3 linked regions of the Archangium violaceum genome follow. The main gene of each other region encodes a partner of the protein of the gene in region 2 in a complex. Links are inferred from orthologs where the notes say so. Each region holds a gene or a part of one and is shown on either strand. Other genes may lie near its edges. The genes, in order: accB, accD and JQX13_RS43895.

The links.
Region 1: the proteins of accD (region 2) and accB are in contact, whole or in part, in a solved structure (PDB 8UXZ), measured with the Escherichia coli proteins. The link is inferred for Archangium violaceum from one-to-one orthologs.
Region 3: the proteins of accD (region 2) and JQX13_RS43895 are in contact, whole or in part, in a solved structure (PDB 8UXZ), measured with the Escherichia coli proteins. The link is inferred for Archangium violaceum from one-to-one orthologs.

The regions. Positions count from the first base shown.
Region 1 is NZ_CP069338.1:6,389,896-6,396,671, reverse strand. What follows is about bases 1,861-4,584. They hold accB (acetyl-CoA carboxylase biotin carboxyl carrier protein), read right to left. Parts: upstream 3,664-4,584; coding sequence 3,058-3,663; downstream 1,861-3,057. Other genes in these bases: JQX13_RS27330 (roadblock/LC7 domain-containing protein), read right to left, coding at 4,379-4,584; efp (elongation factor P), read right to left, coding at 3,696-4,274; accC (acetyl-CoA carboxylase biotin carboxylase subunit), read right to left, coding at 1,861-3,017. Outside these bases: JQX13_RS27350 (tetratricopeptide repeat protein), read right to left, coding at 1-1,455; more of accC, read right to left, coding at 1,632-1,860; more of JQX13_RS27330, read right to left, coding at 4,585-4,741; JQX13_RS27325 (hypothetical protein), read right to left, coding at 4,783-5,448; type IV pilus secretin PilQ, read right to left, coding at 5,485-6,776. UniProt on the Escherichia coli protein: This protein is a component of the acetyl coenzyme A carboxylase complex; first, biotin carboxylase catalyzes the carboxylation of the carrier protein and then the transcarboxylase transfers the carboxyl group to form malonyl-CoA.
Region 2 is NZ_CP069338.1:11,654,491-11,657,291, forward strand. It holds accD (acetyl-CoA carboxylase, carboxyltransferase subunit beta), read right to left. Parts: upstream 1,924-2,801; coding sequence 1,078-1,923; downstream 1-1,077. Other genes in the region: JQX13_RS49195 (bifunctional folylpolyglutamate synthase/dihydrofolate synthase), read right to left, coding at 1-1,064; JQX13_RS49205 (MBL fold metallo-hydrolase), read right to left, coding at 2,028-2,783; JQX13_RS49210 (Crp/Fnr family transcriptional regulator), read right to left, coding at 2,785-2,801.
Region 3 is NZ_CP069338.1:10,404,408-10,411,289, forward strand. Bases 1,871-4,700 are described here. They hold JQX13_RS43895 (acetyl-CoA carboxylase carboxyltransferase subunit alpha), read right to left. Parts: upstream 3,855-4,700; coding sequence 2,886-3,854; downstream 1,871-2,885. Other genes in these bases: hisC (histidinol-phosphate transaminase), read right to left, coding at 1,871-2,860; JQX13_RS43900 (tetratricopeptide repeat protein), read left to right, coding at 3,951-4,640. In the rest of the region: JQX13_RS43875 (serine/threonine protein kinase), read left to right, coding at 1-444; JQX13_RS43880 (GAF domain-containing protein), read left to right, coding at 575-1,066; cmk ((d)CMP kinase), read right to left, coding at 1,080-1,769; more of hisC, read right to left, coding at 1,766-1,870; JQX13_RS43905 (hypothetical protein), read left to right, coding at 4,713-5,180; JQX13_RS43910 (ArsA family ATPase), read right to left, coding at 5,254-6,882. UniProt on the Escherichia coli protein: Component of the acetyl coenzyme A carboxylase (ACC) complex. First, biotin carboxylase catalyzes the carboxylation of biotin on its carrier protein (BCCP) and then the CO(2) group is transferred by the carboxyltransferase to acetyl-CoA to form malonyl-CoA.

The sequences.
Region 1 (6,776 bases), 5.3 Mb from region 2 along the record:
GTTGGAGTCCACGAGGATGGCGTCCTCGCCCACCGTCTCCACCTGCGCCCCCATGACCGGCGCCGCCGAATCCGACTGCAGCACGGCCAGGAAGGCAGGCACCTCGGGGTGGCCGGGGTTCTGCTCGAGGATGGTGGCCAGGTACGGCTGGGCGCGCTGCACCTCCGCGCGGCGCGTGCACAGGCGCAGCACGTTCAGCAGCTGCTCGCCGGCCTGGGCCGCGTTCCCGGAGGCGACGTAGATGTGGTACGCCTTCTCGTGCGCGTCGAGGTTCTCCGGGTCCACCGCGAAGATCTTCCGCAGGTGCTCGAGCGCTTTATCGTGCAGGCCGTATTTGACGTAGACTTCCGTCTCCGTCAGCAGCTTGGAGAACTGATCCTTGCCGGCCGGGGCTGGAGCCGCCGGAGCGGGCGCGGCGCTGCTCGGAGCAGGAGCCGGAGCGGGCGGAGCCGCGGTCACCGGAGCCTTCGCGACGGGAGCGGGCTGGGGAGCTGGGGCGGGCGTGGGGGCCTGGACCGGAGCCGGAGCGGGGGCCTGGACCGGAGCCGGAGCGGGGGCCGCGCTGGCCCCTTCCGCCTTGTACGCCGCCAGATCCGCGTCAGAGGGATCCAGCTCGGCGACACGGTTCCAGATGTTGGCCGCGTCCTGGTTGCGACCGCGCTCCTGGTAGACCTTGGCCAGCTCCTTGTAGACGGAGATGGTCTTGGCCGTCTGCCCGAGCCCGTGGAAGGCCTGGGCCAGCATGTTGAGCGTCTCGACGTCGCGCCCGTCCGCCTTGAAGCACACCTGGAGCCGGGCCAGCGCGCGCTTCTGATCCCCGCGTGACAGGTACTGCTGGGCCAGATCCTTGGCCAGCGCGACGTTGTCCGGATCCAGAGTGGAGAGGCGCTCGGCCACCCGGAACCAGTCATCCATCCGGTTGTTGCGCTTGAGGTACTCGGCGGCCTTCTTGAACTCCTGGGTGGCCTCGCGCGTCAGGTTCTCGCGCGCGTACAGCTCGGCGAGCTTGATCTTCGACGCCACGTTCTCGGGGTCGAGATCCACCATCTTCTTGAGCGTATCCAGGGAATTCTTGACGTCGCCGGACTTCTCGTAGTGGTTGGCGACGATCTGGAAATACGCCATGGCCTCGGACATCAGTCCGAGCTGCTGATGGAGCTCCGCCAGCTTGAGGTTGACGTCCAGCAGGTTGGGGTTGAGCTTGAGGACCTGCTTGTAGAGGGCAACGGCCTTCAGGAAGAAGCCGTCGGCCGAGTAGCCCTCGGCGACCTTGGTGAAGTAGTGGGCCGCCTGAACGTTGTCGTTCTTCTTCTGGTACAGCTCCCCCATCTTCTGGAGGACACGTCCGTCCTTGGGATCGACCTCCAGGACCTTCTGGTATTCCTTGATGGCCTTGTCGTAGGCGCCCTTCGCGACGAGCTTGGCGGCGGCTTCGATGATCTTGTTCTTGTCCATCGAGCGTGGGCTTCCTGCCGAGCGAAACCCCCGGAAAGTCTGGGGTTTCTGCTTCCTTCAAGGAGACTACGAGGGAGGCCCGAGGCTAGCGGAATCATCCCTCGCGGGTCAAGGAATCCACCCGCCACAACCCCCTTTGGGATCAGGGGGTTGCGCGATGAGCAGGCAAGGAACCGTCAGGGAGTTTCCTCGATCGCCTTGCGCAGCCGGTGGGTGCCCGTCTCGGACGCCAGCAACCGCTCCACGAAGCGCGTGTCGTAGTTGCCCTCGACGAAGGACTCCTCCGCCAGCGCCGCCCGGTGGAACGGGATGTTGGTGCGGATGCCCTGCACCACGTACTCGCCCAGCGCCCGCTGCATGCGGCGGATCGCCGTGGGCCGATCCTCCGCGTAGACGATCAGCTTGGCCAGCAGGCTGTCGTAGTACGGCAGCACCGTGTAGTTCTCGTACGCACTGGAATCCACACGCACGCCATAACCACCGGGAGCGCTGTAGGCGGTGATCTTCCCCGGCCAGGGCGCGAAGGTGACGGGGTCCTCGGCGTTGACGCGGCACTCGATGGCGTGGCCGCGCATCTGGATGTCTTCCTGCTTGCGCTTGAGCGGCTCACCCGAGGAGAGCTTGATCTGCTCGCGGACCAGGTCGACGCCGGTGACGAGCTCGGTCACCGGGTGCTCCACCTGGATGCGGGTGTTCATCTCCATGAAGTAGAAGCGCCCGTTCTCGTCGAGCAGGTACTCGATGGTGCCCACGTTGTTGTAGCCGAGCTTCTCCATCGCGCGGATGGAGACCTCGCCCATCTGCTGGCGCAGCTCGGGGGTGAGCGCCGCCGAGGGGCTCTCCTCGATGAGCTTCTGGTGGCGCCGCTGGACGGAGCACTCGCGCTCACCCAGATGGATGATGTGCCCGTGCTCGTCGGCCACGATCTGGATCTCGATGTGGCGCGGCTTCTCCACGTACCGCTCGATGTAGAGGTCGCCGTTGCCGAAGGACGCCACCGCCTCGGCCGCCGCCGTGGCGAAGGCCTGCGCCAGCGCGTTCGGCTCGCGGACGATCTTCATGCCCTTGCCGCCACCACCGGCCGCCGCCTTGAGGATGACCGGGAAGCCGATCTCCTTGGCGAAGGCCTCGGCCTCCTTCGGATCCTTCACCGTGCCGATGCTGCCGGGCAGCAGGGGCAGGCCCGCCTCGCGCGCCGCGTTGCGCGCCCGGACCTTGTTGCCCATCAGCGAGATCATCTCCGGCCGGGGGCCGATGAAGTGGATCTTGCAGTCCCGGCACACCTTGGCGAACTCGGAGTTCTCCGAGAGGAAGCCGTAGCCCGGATGGATGGCGTCCGCGCGAGTGATCTCCGCCGCGGAGAGCAGCTGCGGGATGTTGAGGTAGCTCTCCTTGGAGGGCGGTGGGCCGATGCACACCGACTCGTCGGCGAACCGCACGTGCAATGCATTGGCGTCCGCCGTCGAGTGCACCGCCACGGTGGCGATGCCCAGCTCGCGGCAGGCGCGGATGACCCGCAGGGCAATCTCCCCGCGGTTGGCGATCAGCACCTTCTTGAACACGATGTCGTGCCTCCGCAGGGCGTCAGACCGCCCGCGTATGTCAGACCGGCTCGATGCGGAACAGCGCCTGGCCGAACTCGACCGGCTGCCCATTCTCCACGAGGATCTCCGCCACGCGACCCGCCACGTCGGCTTCGATCTCGTTCATTAGCTTCATGGCCTCGATGATGCAGAGCACCTGCCCCTTCTTCACCACCGAGCCCACGTCCACGAAGGCGGGCTGGTCCGGGGCGGGCGTCCGGTAGAACGTCCCCACGAACGGGCTGGTGACGAGGTGCCCGGGCTTCTCGGCCGCCGCGGCCGCGGAGGCCGGAGCCGGAGCCGCCATGGAGGCCGGCGCCGGAGCCGCCACGGAAGGAGCAGCCGCCACCATGGGGGCGGCTGCCACCACCGGAGCAGGGCTCACCGAGGGCGAGACCGGGGCCGCGTGCACGATGGTGGGCGCGGGCACGGGGCCACGGCGGATGAACAGCCGCTCCTCCCCGCGCTGCCACACGAGCCGCGTCACCTCGGAGGCCTCGAGGATGTTTACGATCTCCCGGAGCGCATCCACGTCCAGGGACGTGGTGTTGCCCTCCACACGGACGCTACCCGCCTCCTCGGCGGGCGCGGACAGCGTTCGAACTGCCTTGCGCTTGGTTGCCAATTCTGTCCCCTCCCTGAAGCGCGATGGAGCGACTAGCCTGCGGTGGCCACGCGCGTGAGGTACTTGCCGTCGCGCGTGTCGATCTTGAGGACGTCACCCTCGTTGATGAAGAGCGGCACGTTGACGACGTAGCCCGTCTCCAGCGTGGCGGGCTTGAGCGCGCCGGACACCGTGTCGCCACGCACGCCGGGATCGCACTTGGTCACCTTCAGGTCCACCGAGTTCGGCAGGGTCACGCCAATGGCCTTGCCGTTGTAGAACATGATGGCGGCGTTGACGTTCTCCTTGAGGAAGTTCTTCGACTCCCCGAGCACGTCCGCGCTGATGAACGTCTGCTCGTAGTTCCGGGTGTCCATGAAGTAGTAGTCGCCGCCCTGCTCGTAGAGATACTGCATGTCCTTCTCTTCGATGTCGGGCTTGCCCACCTTGTCGCCGGACTTGAAGGTCGGCTGGAGCACGCGGCCGGAGAGCAGGCTGCGGATGGACGTGCGCACGAAGGCCGAGCCCTTGCCCGGCTTGACGTGCTGGAACTCGACGATCTCGAACGGCTCACCGTCAACTTCGATCTTCATGCCCTTGCGGAACTCGGACGTATCAATCACACCGGCCATGAACGGCTCCTTCGGACAGCTTGAAAAGTCCGGGGTGTCTAGCCGATGGGGCCGCGCCTTGCAAAGTGGAAAGGCGCGGCGCGCTGCGCCGTCAGCCGTCCAGGCTACAGCTCAGCGCGGATCTTGGGGGCGGTCACCCGGAGGACGTATCTGCCCTTTCCATAGTTACCGTCCGCCCGGAGCGCCAGCACCAGGAAGTATTCCGGGGAGACGAGGCGCATCAGCGTCAGCACGTGCTCGCTGTTGACGCTGACCTCCTGCACCTCTCCCGTCTTGAGGGCCTCGGCGGCCTGGCGGAGCTGACCGAGCAGGTTGGCGTACTCCACCCAGGCGCCATTGAGCTCCAGCTCGGCCGCCTCCTCCTTCTGATGGGTGTCCACGGCGATGCCGTCGAAGCCCATCACACTACAGGCCAGGGCCCCGTCTACCTGGTTGACCACCGACTCGAGGTGCGTGCGGAAGGACATGGCTGCTGGCTTGTAGGAGGCTCAGGAGAGCGGGTCAAGAGTCAGGAGCCGGGATTCACGCAGGTGATGGGGCCGTCCATGCCGGGGATCCCACACGTCCCGCTGTAGACCTCATCATCAGCACAGGCAGGGAGCGTGGTGGCGAACACGGTGACGGGGAAGGTGAACTTGTTGCTCTTCACCTTCTGGCCACTGCTCGTATAGCCCTCAGCATAGATCGTGGAGAGGACGGTCACCGACTCGTCACCGGCCTGCACCTGCTCCTGCAGCGCCGCGAGTGCCTTCGCGCCGAACGTATACATGAAGAGGTAGCTCTCGTCGGGGTCCGTCTCAGGACGGAAGACGGCGTAGATGGGGACGCGATCCTCCTCATCCGCAGGCAGCCGCACACCCGGCCTCGACGCCTGATAGGAGTAGACCAACTCGGTCAGGATGATGTCACCGAGCCCGGTATTCGTAACCGTCTTCCCATCGATGACGATGGGCTGATTCACGGTATTCGTCTCGACGCTCGGAGCAATCAGGTAGTTGCCATAGCCGGCCAGGTCGAGGCTTCCACGGGTGATGAATCTATCCGCTGCGGCCGTGCAGCCATCATTGGCCTCCAGCGCGCGGGTATTGAGGAAGCGCACGGGCGCATCTCCCTGATTGGCCACACAGCCCACGGGTGCCATGGCCAGCACCGCAACCACCATCAATCGCTTCATGGACATCGACTCCCTCGATGGCTCGAAAGATACCGGCTACAGAGACTGAGCAATCGTCTGCCGGTTGAGGATTCGCGGCGTGATGAAGATGAGCAACTCCTGGCGCTCATCACGCTCGCGGTGATTCTTGAACAGAAAACCCAGCACCGGAATCTTCGACAGGAAGGGCACCTGATTGCTCTGGCTGCTACCACGGCGGACGTAGATGCCACCGATGACGGTGGTATCGCCGTCCTTCACCAGCACCTGGGTGTTGGCCTCCTTGCGCTGGATGGCGGGCTGGCCGTTGGCTCCCGTGTTGGACGGATCCGGCTGGTTGTTCTGCGCGTTGATGGTCATCAGGATGCTGCCGTCCTGGGTGATGTGCGGCGTCACCTCGAGCGACAGACGCGCTTCGACGAAGGTGGTGTTGGCACCGGACGCGGACACCTGGCTGAACGGGATGGACACACCCTGGCTGATACGCGCGGTGTTGTTGTCCAGCGTCGTCACCTTGGGTGCAGAGATGGTCTTCACCACACCCTCGGCCTCCGCCGCGGACAGACGCAGGTTGAGGGTGAGCGCGCCACCGGCGGAGCCGAAGACGAAGCCCAGCGCACCACCGAGACCCGGACCGGCACCCACCGGCAGGTTGACGGCGTAGTTGGGACTCTCGGCGTTACCGACACCGGTTCCTGCCGAGCCACCCGTCACGACGGCGGTGTTGGGGAAGATGAGCCCGGTGGGATTACCCGTGGCCGGCGCGGCCGAAGCCTGACCACCCCACTGAACGCCCAGTTCGCGGCTGAACGAGGTGTTGGCCTCCACGATGCGGCTCTCGATGAGCACCTGCGGCGTCTGCGTGTCCAGGTTGCGTACCAGCGCCCGGGCCTTCTCGATGTTGGCGCGCACGTCCTTGACGATGAGCACGTTGGTCCGCGCGTCCACCGTCACCGACCCGCGCTCGCTCAGCACGTCCTTCACGCGGGAGGACATGTCGCCGGCCGTCGCGTAGTTCACCGGGATGAGGTTCACCAGCAACTCCTCCTGCGCGATGAGCGACTTCTTTCGCTCCTGGCGCAGCTTGGCCTCCTCCTCCAGCGTCTTCAGCGGGGCCACGCGGAGGATGTTGCCGATCTCCTCCTTGCCCAGCGACTTGGTGCGCAGGATCAAATCCAACGCCTGATCCCAGGGCACGTTGCGCAGGCGGATGGTCACCTTGCCGCTGACGTCATCGGCGACCACGATGTTCTTCTTGGAAATCTCCGCGATGACGCGCAGCAGGTTCTGGATGTCGATGTCCTTGAACTCGAAGGACACCTTCTTGCCGCGGTAACGGGCCTGCTGGG
Region 2 (2,801 bases):
GTACAGCTTGGCAGGAGCGCGCGCAGCATCGGTCCGCGGTCCTTGTCTGCCACCACGCCGAAGACACAGTGCACGCGGCGTCCGGGGTAGAGGGAGCGCAGGCCGGCGAGCAACACCTGCACCCCGGCGGGGTTGTGGGCGCCATCCAGCAGCACCGGGGGTTGACCGCCCAGTTCCTCCAGGCGTCCGGGCCAGCGGGCCGTACAGGCGCCCGTCCGCAGGGCTTCCGATGGAATGGGGAGACCCCGCTGGGAGAGCAGCTCCAGGGCGGCGAGCGCCACCGCCGCGTTCTGCCGCTGGTGCTCACCTCGCAGGCCCAGCGTGAGGCCCTCCAGCGAGAGGCCCGGCCCCTCGTAGGCGACGTTGCCCTCCGGGCGGGCGGCCACCGAGAACTCCCGGCCCTCGAGGAGCAGGGGCGCTCCCACCTCCCCTGCCCTGCGCTCGATGGCGGCGAGGGCCTCGGGCTCCTGACGGCTCACCACCACGGGAACGCCCGGCTTGAGGATGCCGGCCTTCTCCCCGGCGATGGCCCCCAGCGTGTTGCCCAGGTACTCCATGTGATCGAAGGACACCGGCGTGATGGCGGTGACGAGCGGCTGGCACGCGGTGGTGGCATCCAGACGCCCACCCAGGCCCACCTCCACCACGGCCACGTCCACACCCTCCCGGGCGAAGTGCCAGAAGGCCACCACGGTGCCGAACTCGAAGTACGTGAGCGAGGTGGCCGCGTCCGGATGCCGCTCGAGCACCTCGAGAATGCGCTGGCCGAACACCTCGTCATCGATCTCCACCCCGTCCACGCGGATGCGCTCGTTGACGCGCACCAGGTGGGGCGAGGTGTAGAGCCCCACCCGGTAGCCCGCGGCATGGAGGGCGGCGGAGGCGAAGGCGCAGGTGCTGCCCTTGCCGTTGGTGCCCGCCACGTGCAACGCGGGGTAGCGACGCTCGGGGTGACCGAGCGCCTCCAACGTGTCCCGCACCCGCTCGAGACCGAGCTTGATGCTGGAGGGGCTGAGCCGGGCGAAGAACTCCAGGGCCTCCGCCGGCGTCCGGGGCAGCGTCATGGCGCGGCGGGCACTAACCGAGCAGGCCGAGCACCTGACCCAGCGTCGCGCGCAGCTCCTTGCGCGGCACGATGGAGTCGATCATCCCGTGCTCGACGAGGAACTCGGAGCGCTGGAAGCCCTCGGGGAGCTTCTGGCGGATGGTCTGCTCGATGACGCGCGGGCCGGCGAAGCCGATGAGGGCCTTGGGCTCGGCGAGGATGATGTCACCCAGCCAGGCGAAGGAGGCCGCCACGCCGCCGGTGGTGGGGTGCAGCAGCACCGAGATGTAGGGCTTGCCCACGTTGCGGAAGCGGGCGATGGCCGCGCTCGTCTTGGCCATCTGCATGAGGGAGAAGATGCCCTCCTGCATGCGGGCGCCGCCCGAGGCCGAGAAGACGATGGCCGGGCACTTGAGCTCGAAGGCGCGCTCGAAGACACGGGTGACCTTCTCACCCACCACCGAGCCCATGGAGCCGCCCATGAACTCGAAGACGAAGCAGCCAATGGACACCGGCTTGCCCTCGATGCGGCCCACCCCGGAGATGAAGGCGTCGTTCTCGCCGAGCGCCTTGCGGGTGGACCGGAGCCGGTCCTTGTACTTCTTCGTGTCCGTGAACGTGAGCGGATCCTGCGGCTCCAGCTCCTTGTCGAACTCCTCGAAGCTGTCGGGATCCAGCAGGGCCGCCAGGCGGGCTCGCGCCGGCCAGGGCAGGTGATGCTCACAGTGCGGGCAGACGTTGAGGTTCTTCTCCAACTCCTGCCGGTAGATGATCTCGTCGCAGTTCTCGCACTTGGCCCAGAGCCCCTGCATACGGCTGGGGGCTTCGACGGGCTCGGGAGTGGTCGCGATACGGGGCTTCTTGGAGAACCAGGCCATGGGAGGGGCGGGGTTAATCCTACAACCCGGGGGCCGTCAACTCCCATCCGGATCCCCGCTCCAGGATGCGACCTTTCGGGTCGTCCGTCCGAAGAACGTGCGGGCTAGAACTCGAAGGTGTCGCCGAGCTCCAGGATCTCCACCGGCATGTCGGCCAGCTCCTTCTTCACCTGGGGAACGAAGGCCGGCTTGATGTGGTAGACCAGCACGGAGCAGCCGTCGCGCTCGAAGCGGCTCAGCTCGCTCTTGAGCGTGCGCGGCGTGAGGTGACCGGACACGTCGGCCAGTTGCTGCAGTGCGTTGGGGAAGCTCGTCTCCACCAGGAGCGCCTTGAGGGTGGGCGTCTGGTTGAGCACCTTCCATAGCTTGTCGGTGGGCCCGGTGTCGCCGCTCATGGCCAGCGAGGTGCGTCCGCGGGTGATGATGAAGCCGCAGGACTCTACCGGGTGGTGCACGGGGATGGACTGCACCGTGTAGGGACCCACCTGGAAGGTGCTGCCGGCCCGGAAGGGCTTGATGCGCAGCACCGGCTCCTTGCGCGTGGGGATGCGCGTGAAGTCCGGCCAGAGGGCGTTGTTGAACATGTTCTCGCGCAGCGCACGGGCGCACTCGCGAGAGGCGTGGATGGTGACCGGCTTGTCACGGCGGCCGATGATCAGGTCCGCCATCAGCGGTAGATCCTTCACATGATCGAAGTGGCTGTGGCCGACGATGATGTCTTCGATCTTGCAGAGCTGCTCCAGCGACAACGTGCTCGTGAGCGCGCCCGCGTCGAGCGCGAGCACGTCGTCCACGAGGAAGCACGTCGTGCGACACGAGGGCAGCTCACCGCCATGGCACCCGAGGACCTGGAGCTTCACGCTAGAGATCTCCGAACT
Region 3 (6,882 bases), 1.2 Mb from region 2 along the record:
GCACTCTTCGCCGCGGGAGGCGCGTTCGTCGTGCTGCGCCCTTCTGCTCCGGCCAGGGCCCCTTCTCCCAACGTGGAGGCGAGCAGCTCGGCCCCCGTGCAGAAGCCCGCCGCCCCCGTCGCGGACAGCATGATCCTGGTGCGGCTCCGCTCGACGCCTTCCGGAGCCACCGTGTTCGATGGTGACGTGCAGCTCGGCACGACTCCCCAGGATCGCCCGTTGCGCCGCAACGAGCTGCACGAGCTCACCTTCCGCCTGGCCAATCACGAAGACGTGAAGCGCAAGCTGGACTTCAGTGGCGTGCCGTCGGATGCGCCGCAGGAAGTGAGCGTGACGCTGGAGCCCGTGAAGTCGGCACCCGTCGAGCCCTCCTCCAGGACCTCGCGCCCCGCCAGGCCGGGCAAGGAAAGGGAGAAGGACGACTCCGTCCCCATCTTCGAGTAGCTCCAGGGTTCACTCGGAGGCGACTCGCGAAGTTCACCCCCTCGAGTGTCGCGGCTGAATCGGGTTCAGGTTAAAGATGCGCCTGATGTCGGCGCGACCTCGCTCCGGCCCCTGACTCGAGGATCACACCATGGCTGAAGTCACCCTGGATCTGCGCGGTAGGCCCAAGGCCGAGGCCTACGCCGAGCTCAAGAAGCACGTCGATGCCGTCCTGGAGGGCATCAACGACGACGTGGCCGGCATGGCCACGATGAGCTGCCTGCTCCACCACGCCTTCGGGCACCTGTGGACCGGCTTCTACCGCGTCGTGGAGCCCGGCAAGCTGCTGCGAGTTGGTCCCTATCAGGGGACCCTCGGGTGCCTGGAGATCCGCTTCGGCAAGGGCGTCTGCGGCACCTCCGCCGCCAAGGGGGAGACCGTCGTCGTCGAGGACGTGCACGCGTTCCCGGGCCACATCACCTGTGACGGCCGCTCGGTCTCGGAGATCGTCGTCCCGGTGTTCGGTCCCAACCGGGAGCTGATCGCCGTGCTCGACATCGACTCCGAGCACAAGGCGACCTTCGACGACGTGGACCGCCGCGCCCTGGAAGAGCTGGTGGGGTGGTTCTCCCGGCGCAAGTAGCCGGGAGAGCGAGTTACCGCTTGGACATCCTCGCCAGGATGTCCTGCTCCAGCCGGTGCACCACCTCGGACAGCGGCAAGGAGCTCGAATCGATCCGCATCGCGTCCTCCGCCGGCTTCAGCGGAGCCACGGCTCGCGATGCATCGTCCTCGTCCCGCTTGATCTGATCCGCCAGGACCTCTTCCAGCGAGCGCTCCACGCCCTTCTGGAAGAGCTCCTCGTACCGGCGCCGGGCCCGGATGTCCGGGTTGGCCTCCAGGAAGAACTTCGCGTCCGCGTCCGGGAACACCACCGTCCCGATGTCGCGGCCCTCCAGGATGGCGCCCTTGGGCGTCTCCAGCGCCAGCCGCCGCTGCAGCGACAGCAGGCCCGCGCGCACCACCGGCCGGCTCGACACCTGCGAGGCCGCCATCGAGTTCTCCGGTGTCCGGATCTCCCCCGACACGTCCTCGCCATCCAGGAACACGTGGTTGTCCTCACCCACCACCTGGAAGGACACGTGTACCCGGGCCAGCAGCTCGCCCAGCTTCACGTCGTCGTCGAACGCGATGCCCTCCCGCCGCGCCTTCAGCGCCACGCAGCGGTAGATGGCTCCGGTGTCCACCAGCGCGAAGCCCAGCCGCCGTGCCAGCACCTTCGACACGGTGGACTTGCCCGCACCCGCCGGGCCGTCGATGGCCACGATGAAGGGACGCTGACTCATGAAGCGAGAACCTCCCTCAACGCCGTCACGCAGCGCGCGTTCTCCTCGCGCGTGCCCACCGAGATGCGCAGCGACGTGGGGTAACCGTTGCCCGCCACCGGCCGCACGATGACGCCCTTGCGCAGCAGCTTCTCGTACAACTCCACCGCCGGCTGCCCGAGGTCCGCCAGCACGAAGTTCGCGTGGCTCTTCGTCAGACGCGCCCCCAGCTTCGGCAGCTCCGCCTCGAAGAAGCGCAGCCCCTCACCGTTGAGCTCGCGCGTGCGCCGCACGTGCTCCACGTCACCCAGCGCCGCCAGCCCGCCCATCTGCGCGGGGATCGTCAGGTTGAACGGCATCCGCGTGCGCTGCAGGTACGCCACCAGCCGCGCGTCCATCACCCCGTACCCCAGCCGGATGCCCGCCAGGCCGTAGATCTTGCTGAATGTGCGCAGCGCCACCACGTTGGGGTGCGCGCGGAAGTACTCCACCGCGCTGAAGTACTCCGGCCAGTCCACGAACTCGAAGTAGGCCTCGTCGTGGACCACCAGCACGTGCTCCGGAACCTTCGCCAGGAAGGCCTCCCACTCCTGGCGGCCGAACGCCGTCCCCGTCGGGTTGTCCGGGTTGGCGATGAAGATCATCCGCGTGCGCGGGTTGATCGCCTTCGCCATCGCCTCCAGATCGTACCGGTGCCCCTCGCGCATGGGCACCTCGGCGAAGGGCCGGCCATGGGCCTGCACGGAGATCCGGTACGCCGGGAACGAGCCCTTGCACAGCAGCACTTCGTCCTCGGGCGTGGTGAAGGTGCGGATGAGCAGCTCGATGAGCTCGTTCGAGCCGCTGCCCAGCACCACCTCCTCGGGCTTCACCCCGAGGTGCTCGGCCAGCCGGCCCACGAGCGTGAAGCTGCTCGCGTCCGGGTACAGATGAACCTTCTGCGCCGCCTCGCGCATGGCCTCGATGGCCTTGGGCGAGGGCCCCAGCGGGTTCTCGTTGGAAGCCAGCTTGATGACCCCCGTGAGACCGTACTCCCGCTCCGTCTCCTCGATGGGTTTGCCCGGAACGTAGGGCTTGAGCGTCTCGATGTAGGGCGGAACGAGCGGTCTCATGCGGATCTGGCTTCCTGGTTGACGGCTAGCGCCCGGAGAACACGCCGAGCGCGCGGAATTTCTGGTACCGGTCCTGGACCAGCTCGTTGCCCGTCAGCTCGGACAGCTCGGACAGGTGCTTGCGGACCGCCTTGGCCAGGTTCTCCGCGGCCTTGGCGTAGTCGCGGTGCGCGCCGCCAGCCGGCTCGGGGATGATCTCGTCGATGACGCTCATCTCCTTGAGATCCCTGGCCGTCAGCTTCAGCGCGTCCGCCGCCTTCTCCGCCTTGGAGGCGTCGCGGTAGAGGATGGACGAGCAGGCCTCGGGCGAGATGACCGAGTAGATGCTGTTCTCCATCATCAGCACCCGGTTGCCCACGCCGATGGCCAGCGCGCCGCCGGAGCCGCCCTCGCCGATCACCGTGGAGACGATGGGCACCTTCAGCCGGCTCATCACCTCCAGGTTGTACGCGATGGCCTCCGCCTGGCCGCGCTCCTCGGCGCCGATGCCCGGGTAGGCGCCCGGCGTGTCCACGAAGGTGAGGATGGGCTTCTCGAAGCGCTCGGCCAGCTCCATCAGCCGCAGCGCCTTGCGGTAGCCCTCGGGGCGCGGCATGCCGAAGTTGCGCGCCATGTTCTCCTTGGTGTTCCTCCCCTTCTGGTGACCAATCAACATCACCACCTGTCCCTCGAAGCGCGCGAAGCCGCCCACGATGGACGGGTCCTCCCCGAAGAGGCGGTCCCCCGCCATCTCGAAGAAGTCCGTGAAGAGGTGCTGGACATAGTCCAGGAAGTACGGCCGGGAGCTGTGGCGCGACAGCTGCACCACCTGCCAGCGCGAGAGATCGCTGAAGATCTCCGTCTGCAGCTTCTTGGCCTTCTTCTCCAGCTTGGAGATCTCCGAGGTGAAATCCACCGAGCCGCTCGCCGAGAGGGCCTTGAGCTCGTCGATCTTCTTCTCCAGCTCGATGAGCGGTCGCTCGAAATCGAGTGGATAGTTGATGCCGTTCGCCATGGCGCCGGACCCCTATCACCTGCCCCCAGGCCTTTACAACGCGCAACCCGTTACGCGGTGCGTAGAATCCCCACTTCTCTCGCCCGTCGGAGTTCCATGCACCGCCTGTTGCTCCTGCTCGCCCTCGTCCTCGCCCTCCCCTCGTCCGCCCAGTCGGCCCGTGCCCTCAACACCGAGGGGTTCCGCCTCTATCAGGAGGGTAAGTACCCCGAAGCACTGGAGAAATTCGAGGCCGCCGCCAGGGCCGACCCCAAGCACGCCCTGGCCCACTACAACGTGGCCGCCACCCTGGGCGTGCTGCGCAAGAGGGGGGAGATCTGCCAGTACTCCGCTCACCGGGAGACGATCCTCGAGCGGTTGAACACCTCCATCCGGTTGGATCCCCGCCGGCTCGCCCGGGCCAAGGAGGACGCGGACCTGGAGCCCATCCGTGACACGGTGGGCTGGCAGCGCCTCCTGGGCCGCTCCCCCGCGAAGCAGCGCGATGTGCCGGAGCTCCTCCGCCGGGTGACCTGGTACTCCCCCGGCGAGGGCGTCTACGGCTCCACCCGGAAGCTCACCTTCTCCGACGGGCAGCGCGTCGTCCTGTGGCGGAGGATCATCGACGACGACGCCAACCCGGGCCGCACCGAGGAGGTGTCCGGGACGTACACCCTCAAGGGGCGCGCCATCACCCTGACCTTCCCGGGAAGGAAGCCCCTTGCTGGGAAGATGACACCCAAGGGGGTGCTGCAATTCGAGGAGCTGGGAACGTTCCTCGACTCACCCTCCGAGTGCGAGGCGTAGGACGGATTCCCCCCGAGGCACTTGGCGACCGAGCCCCCCCTGTCCACCCTCCTCTCCAGGAGGTTGCGGGGGATGGTGCGACTCGAGAATCGGCAGTGGGGGCTGGTCGCGATCGTGGCGGTGACCCCCTTCTTCTTCGCCTTCCTGCTGGCGGCCCGATCGCCGGGCCTCGTCGAGCCCGTGCTCGGAACGGCGATCGGCGGCGCGAGCTGGCTGCTGGCCGCGCTCCTGGGACTGCTCGGCGGTGCCCTGTTCGCGGGCGGATTGAGCACACTGGCGCACTCGCCCGGATTCGCCACCTCGCCGGTCCGCCGTGTGCTCGGGATGACCTTCGCGTCGCTCGTTCCCGTGGGGCTGTGCATCGTCCCCGCGATCTGCCTGCTCCTCGCCGGGCCGGCGCTCGCCCTGCGCCTGGAGCATGGCGCGGCGGTGCTGCCTGGCCGGGAGCAGCGCCACACACCTCGCGAGCTGGCGCAGCGCATTCTCCGGCAGCAGTTGCCCCGGGTGCTCCCGACCCTGCCCCGGGTCAATCCCCGGTGAAGGGAGACACGGGGGGTGAACCCGGGCGGGGCATATACCCTCACCCCGGCCCTCTCCCAGGGGGAGAGGGAGGTCAGGCCGCCTTCGTCTTCGCGGTGGCGCTCAGCGCGTACCAGGCCGTGCGGAAGGCCTTCAGCTCGCGCAGACCCGCTGGGTGACGACCCAGGGCGGGTGCCACCGTCACGGGCAGACCGATCTTCTTCTCGATCGCCTTCGCCGCGTTGAGCTCGTTCTTCCGGCGGTTCTCGCACTTGGGGCAGTCCGCCTTCGGACCCACCCGGTTCACCAGCACGCGCTCCACCTGGAGCTTGCGCTCCTTCAGGTACTCCACCAGCCGCTCCGAGCGCGCCGTCGCCAGCTCCTCACCCCGCGTCACCACCACGAAGCGCGACTCGTTCGGCGAGGCCAGCGCGTCCTCGAAGCGCTTCACGTGCTTGAGGAAGGCGGCCATGTCGTCGGCCAGCTCGCCCAGGCCCTTCGCCTTGTGCTTGGACAGCACGCCGTGCAGCGCCGTGAACCAGGCCTTCGCCGTGTCCGCCAGCTCCACCACGCGCATGGAGCTCACCATGGGCGCCGAGTCCACCACGATCCGCTTGAAGCGCTCCTGCACCAGTGCGTCCGTCAGACACGACATGGCGGCCAGCTCGTCGATGCCCGGAGGCGCCGCGTCCAGCAGGTTGCGGAACAGCAGCAGATCCAACGGCACGTCGTTGCCCGTCTTCGGCGCGCCCTCGAAGGCCTTCTCCGCCTTCTCCTTCCAGCGCTTGCGCAGGTTGTTGAACCAGCCGGCCATGTCGAGCTCGCGCGCGTACAGGCCCTTGGTGCCCTTCACCTGCGTCTCCACGTCCGTCAGCCGGCTCTGCAGCACGTCCGACAGCGAGTGCGCCGGATCCGTGGAGATGAGGAGCACCGGCCCCTCCTTCTCCGTCAGCGTCACCGCCGCGGCGGCCGCGCACGAGCTCTTCCCCACTCCACCCTGGCCCACGAAGAAGATGAGCCGCGTGGGAGGCAGCGGCGGCGCCGCGATGGGCGGCATGGACGGGGCGCGCACCAGGGCCGGCGGGCCCTCGGACGCGGCGAACTCCAGCGACTTCGTCTCCTTGCCGCTCGCCCACTCCTTCGCGAACGGCTTGAGCAGCTCCAGGCCCCGGGGCGCCACCTCGCGCCGGCCCACCAGGTGCACCGGCACGTTCTTGTCCATCGCCTGGTACTTGCGCACGTGTGGCGCCTGAAGCCCGCGGCGACCCAGGCAGGCCGTACAGCCTTCCTTGTCCTCCACCTGGTTCACCACCACCTCGACCACCGGAATGCCGCGCTCGCGCAGCTGCGCGAAGTACATGCGCGTCTGGGCCTCGGGCACCGGCTCCGCCAGCGCCACCAGGTGGAAGGCCAAGCGCGCCGGATCCTTCAGCGCCGCCAGCAGCTTCTCCGCCCGGGCCGCGAACTCCTCGAGGAACGCCAGCTCCTCCGCCGCGACCGGGGCCTTCTTGCCCTTGCCGCCCGCGGCTCGATCCGCCCCCGCCTTCACCAGGCCCAGGAACTTGCGCAGCCCCACCGGCATGTCGAAGAGGCGCAGCGTGTGGCTGGTGGGCGCCGTGTCCACCACCACCCGATCGAACTCACCGCTCTCCAGCAGCTCCAACACGTGCAGGAGCCCCAACAGCTCCTCCAGCCCCGGCGTGGCCTGGCCGTACAGCTTGCC